3 regions of the Microbaculum mangrovi genome follow, and region 1 is predicted to be linked to each of the others. Evidence: predicted binding sites of a transcription regulator. Region 1 holds the regulator's gene; each other region holds the start of a gene.

Region 1 (4,928 bases):
TCGCCGGCATCATGGGCGCCAAGCGCACCCACGAGCTGATCCCGCTCTGCCATCCGCTCGGCCTGTCGAAGGTGTCCGTCGATCTCGAGCCGGTTGCCGCAGAAAGCGCCGTGCGCGTGACGGCGACGGCCAAGGTGACCGGCCAGACCGGTGTCGAGATGGAAGCGCTGACCGCCGTCGGCGTCGCCTGCCTGACCGTCTACGACATGGTCAAGGCGGTCGACCGCGGCATCGAGATCACCGGCATTCGCCTGCTGGAGAAATCCGGTGGCCGCTCGGGCAGCTGGCACGCCGACGACAGCGGACAGGATGGCTGAGACCATGGCCCTCCTCCCGGTCGAAGAAGCCCTGCGGCGCATCGTCGAAGGCGTTCCCCCAAGGCCCGCCGAGCGGGTGCCCCTCGACGACGCGCTGGACCGTGTCCTCGCTGAGGACATCGCCGCCCGGCGCACGCAGCCGCCCTGGGACACCTCGGCGATGGACGGCTATGCGGTGCGCGCCGCCGACGTCGCGACCGTGCCCGCGCGTCTGCGCGTCATCGGAGCCGCCCCCGCCGGCCATTCCTTCCAGGGAACGGTCGGTCCGGGCGAAGCCGTGCGCATCTTCACCGGCGCCCCCCTGCCCGACGGCGCCGACGCGATCGTCATCCAGGAAGATACCGAGCGCGCCGGCGACGAGGTCACCGTTCTTGAATCCTCCGGCATCGGCCGGTTCGTGCGCAAACGCGGGCTCGACTTCGCCGAAGGCGACGTGCTGCTCGGCGCCGGCCGCCGTGCCGACCCGCGCGCCATCGCCCTCGCCGCCGCGATGAACCATGCCGACCTGTCCGTACATGGCCGGCCGAGGGTCGCGATCCTGTCGACAGGCGACGAGCTCGCCCTGCCCGGCTCCGATCCCGGACCGGAAAAGATCATCGCGTCCAACGGCTTCGGGCTTGCGGCCATTGTCCGGCGGGCCGGCGGCATTCCCGTCGATCTCGGCATCGCGGCGGACGACCGCGAGGCCCTGGCCGGCGCCGTCGCGAAAGCGCGGGACTCCGCCGCCGATGTCCTGGTGACCCTCGGCGGCGCTTCGGTCGGCGAGCATGACATCGTCCAGGACGTTCTGGTCGCCGAAGGCCTGTCGCTCGATTTCTGGAAGATCGCCATGCGGCCCGGCAAGCCGCTGATGTTCGGCATGTTCGGCGCCAGTCGATTCCTCGGGCTGCCCGGCAATCCGGTCTCGGCGATGATCACCGCGCGGCTGTTCCTCGTGCCACTGATCCACGCGCTGAGCGGCCTTACGGAAACGCGGTCCGGCGAGACCAACGCGCGCCTCGGCGCGGATCTCGGCGAAAACGATCAGCGCCAGGATTATCTGCGCGCGATGTCCAGCATCGATCCCGACGGCACCCTCGTCGTCACGCCCTTCGGCAGGCAGGACAGCTCCATGCTGGCCACGCTGGCCAGGGCCGACGCGCTGATCATCCGCCCGCCCTTCGCCCCGGCCGCGAAGGCCGGCGAGACCTGCCGAGCGCTCCTGATGGACTTCTAGAGCCCGGGCGAATTCCGATTCGCAAAGACGCCCCCGGCGCATCGGACCCATCTGGCGCCAGTTTGCACGCGATATTAGCCGTTGCCGAACACAACAAGAACATGTATGTTTGTTCTTGATTTGTACACACCCTGGCGCCCGAAGACGGGCGGAAGCGGCAACGGGAGCGCGCAATGCTCACGCGGAAACAGCATGAATTGCTGATGTTCATCCACGAACGTCTCAAGGAATCGGGCGTGCCACCCTCCTTCGACGAGATGAAGGAAGCGCTGGACCTGCGCTCGAAATCCGGCATCCACCGGCTCATCACGGCGCTCGAGGAGCGCGGCTTCATCCGACGCCTGCCGCATCGCGCCCGTGCGCTGGAAATCGTCCGGCTGCCAGACTCGGTGGCACCGGGACTTGCCGCGCGCGGTCGCGGCTTCGCACCGAGCGTCATCGAGGGCAGTCTCGGCAAGGTTCCGCCCCCCGCACCCGAGCCCGTCGAGACCGAAGCTGCAAACTCGAACGCGGTGGCGGTCCCCGTCATGGGCCGCATTGCCGCGGGCACGCCGATCTCGGCGATCCAGAACCACAGCCATTCGATCCAGGTGCCGGTCGAGCTTCTGACGAAGGGCGAGCATTTCGCCCTCGAGGTACGCGGCGACTCCATGGTCGACGCCGGTATCCTCGACGGCGACACGGTCCTGATCCGCAAGACGGACACCGCCGACACGGGCGATATCGTGGTGGCGCTGATCGACGACGAGGAAGCCACCTTGAAGCGCCTGCGCCGCAAGGGCGCATCGATCGCGCTGGAGGCGGCAAACCCGGCCTACGAAACCCGGATTTTCGGTCCGGACCGGGTTGCCATTCAGGGCCGGCTGGTCGGCCTCATCCGTCAATACTGAAGGCGCCCGCCGGACTCAGCGGGCCCGGCGCGTCCAGGGGCGGTCGCCGGACCGGTCCGCCGCCGTCTCGATGGCGATGCCGTTGGCTGTCTTTGTGAGCGTGATCGCGCCGGACCGCGCGGCATCCTGCGGACCGATCACGATTGCGTCGTCCCTGCACCACTGAGGCGGCGAGATCGGTGTGACGACGACGTCTGCCCAGGCGCAATCCTCCGCAAACGCCACCGGATCGCTCACGTAGGAAACACGCAGGCGGCCGTTGTCGGCGACACAGGCCCACTCGTCGCAGTCCGCCCGTCTTCGCGGTGTCCCTTCGGGCACGAGGCCGGCGCTGCGCAGCCACACCTCCACCTCGTAGTCCGATCCGGCCTTTGGCAGGAACGCCAGCTCGCCATCCTGCATCCGCAGCGCCGCCATCCGCAGGTCCCGCGCGACGAAGAGGTCCGGAGGCCCGGAGAGCACGGTCAGGCCGACTCCGGCCGCAATGAACGGTAGCCCCAGGAGTCGGACGCCCGTGCGCCAAAGCAACAGCCAGAGCCCGCCGGCAATCGTCAGAAGCAACGCGACCGCCGGCACCTGCGGGACCATGCGCACCGCCCCGTCCCAGCCGGCAACCGTCCTGGCCACGGCGAGAACGCCCTCGATGCCCTGCCCCATCGGGGCGAGCGCGAGCCCCTCCAGCCCGAAGGGCATGAGCAACATCGCGAACAGAGCGGACGGCATGACCAGCACGCTGACGAGCGGCATCGCCGCGACGTTGGCGATCAACCCGTAGATCGCCACGCGGTTGAAGTGATAGGCAGCGAACGGTCCCGTCGCCAACCCGGCGATCAGCGCGGTGAACATGAGACCAAGCACGGCACGAACGAGAAAGCGGATCTGCGGCGAAACCGCGCTCTCGCCGCGCGCAAGCGACCAGGACCGAAGCGCCTCATAGGCCGATATCAGGGCCACGGTCGCGGCGAACGACATCTGGAAGCTCGCCGTCACGAGCGCTTCGGGCGTCAGCACGAGCACGATCGATGCAGCGATCGCGACGTTGCGCAGCGTGATCGCAGGCCGGTCGAGCAGCACGGCGACCAGCATGATCGCCGCCATGATGAAGGCGCGCTGCGTTGCGATCGAGGCGCCAGACAGCACCAGGTAGCCGAGCCCGCCGATCAGAGCGATCGACGCCGCCCACTTCTTGATCGGCCGGGTCAGCGCGAGATCCGGCGACAGCGCGAAGCAGGCACGGGCGAACCAGAACAGCGTCCCGACGACAAGCATCATGTGCAGGCCCGAGATCGCCAGGATGTGCGCCAGGCCGGAGGCCCGAAGCGCGTCCTCGTCGGCTTCGGGTATCGCGCCGCGCTCACCGGTCACAAGCGCCGTCGCGATCGCACCGACGGAGCCAGGCAGCGACCGCTGGATTCGCCCGGCGACATAAAGGCGCGTTCGCTCGATCGCGGTTTCGAGACGCGCCGACAGCCCGGCTTGCCGCGCGGGCAGAACCGATTTCGGCGCGCTGGTCAGGAACCCGACGCCACCGATGCCGGAGAACCACGCCCGCCGGGCGTAATCGAAGCCGCCCGGCACGGCAGCGTCGGGCGGCGGCAACAGCATCGCGTTGAACCGGACCGTCTGCCCCGGCACCGGCACCGACCATTTCCCGCGCATCCACAACGACAGCAGGGTCGGCACGTCCGCGGCGGCGTCGCGACCGATCCGCTCCGGTGCCACCGTGAGCCGTGCCGCCCCGTCCTCCCTGAGCTCCACCCCGATGACCCGCCCTGTCACCGGAACCGGATATCCGGCCTCGAACACGACCGGCGCGGCGACCCAGCGGCTGCGAAGCCCCGCATCCAACATGCCAAGCGACGCCAGGAACAGGCCGATGAACACGGTGCCCGACAACCGGCCCGGCCCACAGCGGACGGCAACGGTCCCGGTAACGACGCACAGGACCAGCACCGCCGCGAGCACCGGTTCCCGAGGCAACGCGAAATAGGCAGCGATGCCTGCGCCGAAAGCAACAGGCACCCAAAGGAACAACCGCTCCCGCTCGCTGTCGGCGATGCTTCGGAGAGAAAGGCGGCTCGACAGGCGGTCCAGCGGGGCCGGCAACGCCGGCAATCGCCGCGCTGCCGCGGAGCGCGATCTGCCGATCAAGGACGCGTCGTCGAACACCGCAGTCCCCCCAGGCCCACGCCGAAGGTTTGGGCGCGGCCGTTGCCCACACCGCTTCTATCTGCGCCGGCGGCCGTGCTACACAGCGGCCAGCCAAAACCGCACCATCCATACTAGACCGCACGAGAAACCGGCCGCCACCTGTCATGTCCAAACCTGAGATCGTTACCCGCTTCGCCCCCTCGCCGACCGGCTTCCTGCATATCGGCGGCGCCCGCACAGCTTTGTTCAACTGGCTCTACGCCCGCGGACGCGGCGGCAAGATGCTGCTGAGGATCGAGGATACCGACCGCGCGCGCTCGACAGACGAGGCGATCGCCGCGATCGTCGACGGCC
Region 2 (4,928 bases), on a different contig from region 1:
AGGCCGCGATCAGGTGGCGGAACAGGTCGATCTCGTAGTTGTCGTGGGTGCCCTGCAGCACCGCGGCGATGCGCTCCAGCCCCATGCCGGTGTCGATCGAGGGCCGGGGCAGGGACACGCGCTCGTCCGGCGTGACCTGCTCGAACTGCATGAACACGAGGTTCCAGATCTCAATAAACCGATCCCCATCCTCATCCGGGCTGCCGGGGGGGCCGCCGGGGATATGGGGGCCGTGGTCGAAAAAGATTTCGGAGCAGGGGCCGCAGGGGCCGGTCTCGCCCATCGCCCAGAAATTGTCGCTCGTGGGAATTCGGATGATCTTGTCGTCGGACAGGCCGGCGATCTTCTTCCACAGGTCGTGCGCCTCATCATCCTCGGCGTAGACGGTGACGAGCAGGCGATCCCTGTCGAGGCCGAACTCGCGGGTGACGAGGTTCCAGGCGAGCTCGATGGCGAGATCCTTGAAGTAGTCGCCGAACGAGAAATTGCCGAGCATCTCGAAGAAGGTGTGGTGCCGGGCGGTGTAGCCGACATTGTCGAGATCATTGTGCTTGCCGCCGGCGCGCACGCACTTCTGGGCCGTCACCGCGCGGGAGTAGGGCCGGTGCTCGGCGCCGGTAAAGACGTTCTTGAACTGCACCATGCCGGCGTTGGTGAACATTAGCGTCGGATCGTTGCGCGGCACGAGCGGGCTCGAGGCGACGATTTCGTGGCCGTTCCGGTTGAAATAGTCGAGGAACGCGGTGCGGATCTCGTTGACGCCGGTCATCGGGCGGTACACCTGTCTTGCACTGGAAAAGGCCCTGCACTGAAAGTGTCGGGGCGGCGGGCCGATCCCGCCGGTGCGGCCAAACTGGACGGCCGCGCGTGGTTTTAGCGACGGGCCCGCAGGCTGTCCACCGGATCACATAAGCGAAACGGCGCGTCGCACAAGGCGACGCGCCGTCCCGGCAAGGATTTGCGATGGTGCGTGGCTGGTCAGGCCTCCAGCGCGGCGTCGCCGTCGTCGTCGGCCCCGTCGTTGCCGGACTTACTGGATTTGCTGGCCAGGGAGACCGAAAGGCCCGCATTTTGGCGGATCGCCGTCTCGATCTGGTTGGCGATCTCGGTGTTGTCGCGCAGGAATTGCTTGGAGTTCTCCCGGCCCTGGCCGAGGCGCTGGCTATCGTAGGAGAACCAGGCGCCGGACTTCTCGACGACGCCGGCCTTGACGCCGAGGTCGAGCAGTTCGCCGGTCTTGGAGATACCCTCGCCGTACATGATGTCGAACTCGATCTCGCGGAAGGGCGGGGCGAGCTTGTTCTTCACCACCTTCACCCGGGTCTGGTTGCCGACGACCTCGTCGCGGTCCTTGATCGCGCCGATGCGGCGGATGTCGAGGCGGACGGAGGCATAGAACTTGAGCGCGTTGCCGCCGGTGGTGGTCTCCGGGCTGCCGAACATCACGCCGATCTTCATGCGGATCTGGTTGATGAAGATGACCATGGTGTTGGAGCGGGAAATCGAGCTGGTCAGCTTCCTGAGCGCCTGGCTCATCAGGCGGGCCTGCATGCCGGGCAGGGAGTCGCCCATCTCGCCTTCCAGCTCGGCGCGCGGGGTCAGCGCGGCGACGGAGTCGATGACGAGAACGTCGATCGCGCCGGAGCGCACCAGCGTGTCGGCGATCTCGAGCGCCTGTTCGCCGGTGTCGGGCTGGGAAATCAGCAGGTCGTCGACGCCGACGCCGAGCTTCTTGGCATAGGTGGGATCGAGGGCGTGCTCGGCGTCGATGAAGGCGCAGATGCCGCCGCGCTTCTGGGCTTCGGCGACCGTGTGCAGCGCCAGCGTTGTCTTGCCGGAGGATTCCGGCCCGTAGATCTCGACAACGCGGCCGCGCGGCAGGCCGCCGATGCCAAGTGCGATGTCCAGGCCGAGCGAGCCGGTCGGGATCGAGGCGATCTCGACGACCTTGCCGTCCTGGCCGAGCCGCATGATCGAACCCTTGCCGAAGTGGCGTTCGATCTGTCCGAGCGCGGCTTCGAGCGCCTTGTTCTTGTCCATTCCGACTCCTTCAACGACGCGCAGCGGAGATACAGCCATCGGTCCCACTCCTTATTCCACAAGGGGCTCGTGATTCACCAGAGCGAATGCGATCCGGTTGCGCAGAATGTACCCGGTTTGTTCCAAGAACACAATGGGAACATCTTGCCGAGTGGAGCAATCCCGGGGCCCGCGGGAGATTTGGCCGCCGCGCTTCCGCGACGAGCGATGGCGCAATCGCGAGAACCGGTCGCTTACGGAACGGTCTCGGCGACCTGCAACAGGTCGATAGGGGGGAAGCGCTTAAGCTTCTTGGCGACGTCCATGTTGATGACGATTGCGAAGTTCGTCATGCGGGCAACCGGCAGGTCACCGGCCTGGGCCCCGCCGACGAGTATTTTTTCCGCCTGTTCTCCGGCAAGACGCCCGACCTCGTAGTAGCGCGGCGCGACGGAAATCAGCGCTTCGGAGTCGCGCACCAGCGATTCGTACGGGCTGAGCACCGGAATCCCGTTCTGCATCGCCGCTCCCGTCACGGCGCCTCCGTTCTCACGCAAGAACGACGATGAACCCAGATAGATGAAGTCGACGCCGGCGGCCTTCAGCTCGGCGACTTTCGGCGCGATGTCCTCGATCCGGGGTTCGCCGTCCCCGCCGGCCGGAAGCTCGACGGCGGTAAACGCAAAGCCCAGTTCCTTGCTCAGTCCGGCGATTTCGTCGCGTTTCAGAACGGAGTTCTTTTCACTGGCGCTATACATCAGTCCGAGGTGCTCGAAGTCGGGAAGGTATGCACGGATCGTCTGGATGTTCACGTCTTCCGGCACGCGGTTATAGGTTCCCGTGACGTTCGGCCGGCCGGTACTGTCCAGGGACTCGATTATGCCGGCCCCGACAGGATCGGCGACGATCGTGAAGACCTGCGGGATGTCGTGATTGAAGGCGGCGTCGCCAAGCTCGGAAAGCGTCCCCGCGATACCGCGGGTGACCGTGGTGCCCCATGACAGGATGAGATCGACTTGTTCCGCGCGCGCCTCGGCGAGAATGTCCGGCAGGATTTCCTTCTTCTGATCCGCGTCGCGCAGGATGAAGGCCGCGTCGACCCCCTTTTCGGTCAGGTAGTCCTGAAACCCCTGGCAGGCCTCCTCGCAGCCGCGCCAGGTCGCAATCATCACGTTGAACTGGGCCGCCGCAGCCGGCGCCGTGAACAACAAGCAAGCCGCCACCGTTGCCACGACTATGCGCATACGATTGATCTCCCTAGGCCCCAGGCCGCCTTCTCTCGACGGCTTCTAAGACAGCGTAGAGAACCATACCGCAAATCACCGCAATGCCCAGCGCGCGTATGCTGGTCGCGGCGCCCATGTCGCCAAGCAGCAATGCGCTCGCCCCCAGTCCGATGATCGCGCCGACCCGTTCGACAAGCCTCAGGACGCTGAGGGCCATGCCCGAGCCGGCTGTCATCGCGATCGCCTGGCTGTAGAGCGGTGCCCGGATGAGCGTGTGACCGACGCCCAGGCCGGCCACGGCCAGCGTGATTGCCCAGAAGCCGTCCCAAACCGTCAGGGACAGGAGCGCGGCCGCCGATGCCAGCGTTCCCGTCAGAATGAACGGCACCGAGCCGAGCCGGGTGTCCGACAGGCGGGCGACCGTGGGCCCGAACAGCACGACCGCCAGATAGTAGAGCATGACAACACGCGCGATGTCGGCAGAGCCGTAGCCGGCGTCGGCAAGCGTGAGGGGCGTGAGGTACCAAATGAGGATCGCGGTGGCCGCGTTCATCGGAACGGCAACACCAAGAAGAAGCGCCAGATAGCGGGCGCCGAGCCGAGGGCGCCGTGGCGTGTCCTGCGGGCGGCGCGTGTCCCCGATATGCGGATCCCCGGCCCGCCCGCGCATCATGAAATATCCAAGGACGCCGGAAAATGCCGCGAAGAGCGCACCGGTCGCGAAGGCGAGGGAGAACCCCAGGCGGCCCGCTATGAGGCCGCCGAGCGCCGATCCGCAGAATACGCCTGCATAGACGACCACCACGAACGCGCCGACAGACCGTGTGTTTCCCAGCGCGTCGGCGGCGCGAATGGCGTATTCCTGGCAGGAGATGGTCGCGGTGGCGTAGAAGATCGCCGTGACCCCGCGCCAAAACGTGATCTCGATCAGGCTGTCGCTGACCGCCATCCCGGCAAGCGCCACGACGACAGGCGGGACCGATCCCAGGAACAGCCGGCGCGCGCCGAAGCGTTGCGCCAGGGAGCCCGCGAACGGCGACAAAGCCGCCAGCGCAACCAGGTAGAGAACCAGGGGTGCGGCCGCGGCCAGATCGGCGCTCAGCCAATCGGGCCTGCCGGCATTCCGAGCGTAGAGCGGCAGGAACGCGGCGCTGATTTCCGTGGCGACGGAGAACAGGAACAGCGCAAGCCGGATATCGCCGATATCCGACAGTCTCAATCGTTCGGCGCGCGCCATGGCGATCTTCACGCCGGCGCCCGCCATCGCGGTCGTCCGCAGCGCCAGCGGCAGGGATGCCTGCCGCTGCGCCAGGTCCGTGGCGTGATCGTTGAGGCGGGCGGCGGCGCGGCCGAGCGCGCCGAGACCGCCGGCGCGAACGCTGTGCCGGAAATCGCTCCGTGACTGCTCGACCAGGAGACGGAATACCCGGTCGAACGGCTTACCGACCGAACCGGTGGCGATCGCCAGCGCGAGTTCCAGCGCCAGCAGCGTGGCGACGAGCGCCACCACCATCACATCGAGGAGAACCTCACGCAGCCGGGTCTGGACGAAGAGTGGGCTGGTCTCGACCTTGATCCTGCCGACCAGTTCGTTGCCCTCCAGGATCGGCAACTCGAACGTCGTTTCCCGAAGCGTAATGACCTGATCGATGAGAGCGTTCTGGAACACGGCGGGGGGCAATG
Region 3 (4,928 bases), on a different contig from region 1:
CTCCGGCGTCGCGGGCGCGGGGCGGCGTTCGCTGCGGTAGCCCAGGGCCTTGAGGATCTCTGCGAAGTCGTCGCCGGCGCAGCCGGCAAGCGACGTCATCTGTTCGCTTATCCGGAACGTGCGGCCGTCGACCGCGCCGGGGGGCGGGGCGGCGTCGCCGTCGGGGCGCCAGGACAGGGCGGTGCGGATCAGATCGGCGATGCGCTCGAGGATGTCGATGCGCACCGCGCGGCTGCCGCAGGCGCGGAAGCCGAAGGCGCGGTAGAGGCTTCGCGCGGTGCCCGGCGTGACGGCGACCGACATGCGCCCGCTCTGGGCAAGGGCGGCGATGTCGTCGAAGCCGGGCTGATGCAGCCCGCCATGATGCAGTGCCCAGAGCTGGGCGGCGAGAACGCGCGGACCCGGCTTGAGCAACACCGGCAGATAGACGTGGTGGGCGCCGAAGCGTACGCCGTGCTTCCGGAGCAGCGCGCGGTCGTCCTGGCTCAGGGCCTTCACCTCGTCGGCAACGCGCGGCCGCTCGAGCACGCCCAGCGCCTCGCCGAGCTGGAAGGCGACGCCGCGCGCCATGCCGGCGATCGCCTCGTCGCTTTCGAGCGCGCGCAGCGGCCCGAGGTGCGCCGAGATGCGGTCGCCGATCCACTTGGCCAGACGCGCCTCGGCGTTCTCGCGCGGGGCGCCGGCCAGGTGTTCGTCGGCCAGCAGAACGACGCGCGGGTTCAGGACGGAATCACCCTTCTCGACGCGGCCGATCGTGGCCCCGCGCCAGGTGAAGGTGCCGTCGAGGCTGAGCTGGATCACCTCGTCGGCGTCCTTGGCAAGGCGCTCGGCGCGGGTGGTGAGCTCTCCCGTCAGGGTACGCCGCGCGGCGGCGGCGATGGCCTTCAGGTGCTGGCCGTCGGCTTCCGGGTCGGGCGTGAATCGCAATCCCTCGAGGCGGCCGACATGGTGCCCCTCGACGGTTACGTCTCCACTGGCGTCGATTTCGGCTTCCATGGCCGGATTCTCCCTCAGGCTTCGGGCAAGCACGCTGGTGCGGCGATCGACGAAACGCTGCGCCAGACGTTCGTGCAGGGCGTCGGACAGCCGGTCCTCTACAGCGCGGGCGCGCTCCTGCCAATGGGCGGGATCGCCGAGCCACTCGGGCCGGTTGGCGACGAAGGTCCAGGTGCGGATATGGGCAATGCGGTTGGACAGGGTGTCGATATCGCCGTCGTCGCGGTCGCATTGGCCGATCTGGCGCGCGAACCAGTCGTCGTCGATGCGGCCGTAGCGCATCAACTGGCTATAGAGCGTGGCGACCAGCTCGGCGTGGTTGGCGGGCGCGATCTTGCGATAGTCGGGGACCTGGCAGACGTCCCACAAGAGCTCCACGGCATCGCGGCCCCTGGCGATGTCGGCGATCTCCAGATCGCGGGTGACGGCCTCCAGCGCCAGAACGTCGTCGCTCGCGGGCGCGCGGGTCAGCGTGTCCTCGCGCGGCGTGGCGGCCAGGCTCGCGTGCAGGCTTTCCATGCTGGTGAAATCGAGATGGGTGTTGCGCCACTGCAGGATGCGTACCGGCTCGAAATCGTGGCTTTCCAGGCGCGCGACGAGCTCGTCCTCGAGCGGGTCGACGCGGCCGGTGACGCCGAAGGTGCCGTCGCGCATGTGGCGGCCGGCGCGGCCGGCGACCTGGCCCATCTCGGCGGGGTTGAGGTCGCGGAACTGCCAGCCGTCGAACTTGCGCCGCGCCGCGAAGGCGACGTGATCGACGTCGAGGTTGAGGCCCATGCCGATGGCGTCGGTAGCGACCAGGAAGTCGACGTCGCCGTTCTGGTAGAGCCCGACCTGGGCGTTGCGGGTGCGGGGACTGAGCGCGCCGAGCACCACCGCGGCGCCGCCGCGCTGGCGACGGACCAACTCGGCGATGGCGTAGACGTCGTCGGCGGAGAAGGCGACGATCGCCGAGCGGCGCGGCAGGCGGGTGATCTTCTTCTGCCCCGAGTAGGCCAGATGCGACAGGCGCGGGCGGGTGATGACGTTCAGGTTCGGCATCATCCGCGTCAGGATCGGCCGCATGGTGGCCGCGCCCAGCAGCAGCGTCTCCTCGCGGCCGCGCCGGCGCAGGATGCGGTCGGTGAAGACGTGGCCGCGGTCGAGGTCGGCTGCAAGCTGCACCTCGTCGATGGCGACGAAGGCGACGTCGAGGTCGCGTGGCATCGCCTCGACGGTGCAGACCCAGTATTTCGGGTTTTCCGGCTTGATCTTCTCCTCGCCGGTGACCAGCGCGACGGCTTCCGCGCCCACGCGGTCGACGACGCGATTGTAGACCTCGCGCGCGAGCAGCCTCAGCGGCAGGCCGATGACGCCGGACTCGTGGCCCAGCATCCGCTCGATGGCGAGATGGGTCTTGCCCGTATTGGTCGGGCCCAAAATGGCCGTCACCGCGCGGCTGCGCGCCGCGGGATGATGGCCGACATCCGGCGCGATACTCATGACGCCTCCCGGGCGAGGGACTTCAAGGGCGCGGCTGTCGCATCTTCGCGGGGCGCTGTAAAGGCCGAACCGAGGTCAAGGTAAGCGCCAGCGTTCCATTTCGGCACAGATTCGCGGTCGCCGTTAATCTGTGGAACGAGCCTAGAACAAATGCTGGCCGAATCGCTGACTCGGACGGAATCGCGTTTCGTTCCCGGCAAGATATTGGGTAGGTCGTTCATAGTCCTACGAAATCTGGATTCGGCCGTTTGCGGCGTGGCTCTGGGCGCGGGTCAAACGTTAACCCGCGATTGGAGGTAATCCACAATTGCAGGTCGGTGGAGATCGACAGTCAGCGGCGATTGGGTCTGAAGATGGTGACGGGGGCATGGCGAGGGAAGGGCAGGCGGCAGGCTGAAAGCCGGGAGGGTCGAATGGGACCTGCCGGACCTCCGGCACTTCATCGGCTCTCAACCAGCCGGTAGCCGCAATCGAGGGCTTCGAGACCGGCGAAACGTCCGTGGCGGCGGTCCCATCCTCCGCTTTCCAGATCGTTCGCCAGCTTCGCCAGTCCCTCCGAAACGTCGCCCATTGCCCAAAAACAGGACATTGCGGCGCGAACTCTCTCGTCGAGGTAGGCTGCCGGACGCCGCCAGTAGCCGGCCAGAAACCCGTCCGTGCAGTCGTGCGGAACAGGCACTGGCGAAACCGAGACGGGCCCGAGCCAGCGTGCGAAGTCGGTCATCGTGGGCATCTGGTCTTCGTCCAGTGAAACGAGCGCCGGAAAATACTCGGCGAGCCAGAGCCCGCGAAACGAAGGGTCATAGGTCAGGAAGACGATTTTTCCGCGGGTCACGCGTCGTATCTCGGCGACGCCCCTCTCCTTGTCCGACCAGTGGTGGATGGTCAGAACAGCCATCGCGGCATCGAACGAATTGTCGTCGAAGGGCAGATTCTCCGCGCTTGCCTGAATGACGGTCGCGTCCGACGCAGATCGCTGCCCGATCATCCTGGCCGAGGGGTCGACAGCCGTAATCCTGCGACCAGAAGGCTCGTAGGAGCCTGTCCCGGCCCCGACGTTCAAGACGGTTTCCGCATCACCGAGGGCCGTTTCGACTTGCCGGGCAATTCGCTGGTCGGGTCGACGCAGATCCGCGTAGCTCAGGCCGATTGTGTCGTACAGACGGTTCATGCGGCCGCAAACCTCGGAGCGGCATTCCTGTCATCGACGAATGGCCGATTTGACCGCATGTCAACAATCACCGCTACGTCGGCACCATAGCCGCGGCCGGTGCCGAGGTGCGGATTGCCGGATGTAAGCCGATTATTCGCGGAGCGCTGCTGCGCGCGCGTTCAGCGCGCCGGTCGTCGTGGTCGCGCCGGCCTGGATGACGGCGAGACCGATCGGCGTCGGGATCGAGATGCGGTAGGGCACCAGCAGATCGGATCCGGCGACCGGGGCGAGCTTCAGCTCGATATCGATCTTTTCGGCCATCTCCACCTCCTTCTTGTCGGTGCGATGGCCGGCGATCGCGCGGTAGTGGGCGCCGCAGACGAGCACCTGACCGCCGGGGACATTGCTGTCGGAGATCGATTCGACCTTGCGGAACTCGAGGGTCACGTCGAACCGCTCGCGGCCGTTGTAGATCGGCACGGTGCGTTCGCAGGCGCGCTTGTCGATCCCGTTCGGCGTATTGCCGCCGGTGACGATCAGGGCGCTCATCGGATCGACGGTATTCTTGGTATGCGCGTCGGTGACCTGCACCCGTTTGGGATGCTTGTACCACTCCTTGGGCACGGGCGGGGTCAACTTCAGGCGGCGGACGCCGTCCTGGTTCATGGTCATGCGGACCTTGGCGGACTTCTTGCCGTCGGTGGCGTCGACGCTGAAGGCGCGCGGCTGGGTTCCGCCCGACATCAGGCGACCGGCCGAGGAGGCGCTGGCGGTATAGTCGTAGACGGCGCCCGCGAGCCCGGTGAGCTTGCCGTAACCGTCGAGACGGTACTGAGGGCCGTCGAATGTGCCGCTGAGGGTCGCCTTGCCGACCGGGACGCCGGCGAGATAGGCACTGTAATCGGTCTTGAACTTGTACTCGGCGGCCGAAGTCGTGCCTGCCGACAGGATCAGACCCGCAAACGCGACCGCGCAGGCGGACCTTCCGCCAAGACCGGCCAACGATGCACCCGCCTTCATCACCTTACCGCCTCATACTGACCGGCCGGCAGAACCGGCCTTGCCGGAAACGCTACGCCCTACGGGGCGCAGAATCTCGTGCCAAGGTTAAGGAACAGTATAGCGCAATTTCGTCCACAGCGTGGCGAGGCGGTATTTTCAGCCGGCTTCGCGCCCTTCCGCGGGGGCGGTGGACGCGTCACCCCAGAGGCGGGCGATGGTGTCGGCCCCGAACCGATTTCGGCAGAATTCGTAGGTCTGCGCGTAGAATCTTCGGGTTTCGTCCACGGCGTCTTGG

Evidence for each region. The regulator LexA, encoded in region 1, represses DNA repair genes until DNA is damaged. The targets are predictions, from matches to a motif close to TGTTCNNNNTGTGTTCNG.
Region 2: a site for LexA is predicted at 2,165-2,182, ahead of recA (recombinase RecA). Genes of this name have one in related genera too.
Region 3: a site for LexA is predicted at 2,610-2,627, ahead of ACSF9G_RS06305 (helicase-related protein). Genes of this name have one in related genera too.

The regions. Positions count from the first base shown of each region.
Region 1 covers NZ_JBPODT010000002.1:1,168,985-1,173,912, forward strand. Annotated here, with positions in the region: gene moaC (cyclic pyranopterin monophosphate synthase MoaC) at 1-317, shown strand, start outside; gene ACSF9G_RS11860 (molybdopterin molybdotransferase MoeA) at 322-1,533, shown strand; gene lexA (transcriptional repressor LexA) at 1,707-2,423, shown strand; gene ACSF9G_RS11870 (ComEC/Rec2 family competence protein) at 2,439-4,529, opposite strand; gene gltX (glutamate--tRNA ligase) at 4,739-4,928, shown strand, end outside.
Region 2 covers NZ_JBPODT010000001.1:440,001-444,928, reverse strand. Annotated here, with positions in the region: gene alaS (alanine--tRNA ligase) at 1-769, opposite strand, end outside; gene recA (recombinase RecA) at 979-2,079, opposite strand; gene ACSF9G_RS02120 (ABC transporter substrate-binding protein) at 2,274-3,263, opposite strand; gene ACSF9G_RS02115 (MFS transporter) at 3,277-4,928, opposite strand, start outside.
Region 3 covers NZ_JBPODT010000001.1:1,316,301-1,321,228, reverse strand. Annotated here, with positions in the region: gene ACSF9G_RS06305 (helicase-related protein) at 1-2,478, opposite strand, end outside; gene ACSF9G_RS06300 (class I SAM-dependent methyltransferase) at 2,918-3,649, opposite strand; gene ACSF9G_RS06295 (DUF3108 domain-containing protein) at 3,782-4,651, opposite strand; gene ACSF9G_RS06290 (sulfotransferase) at 4,790-4,928, opposite strand, start outside.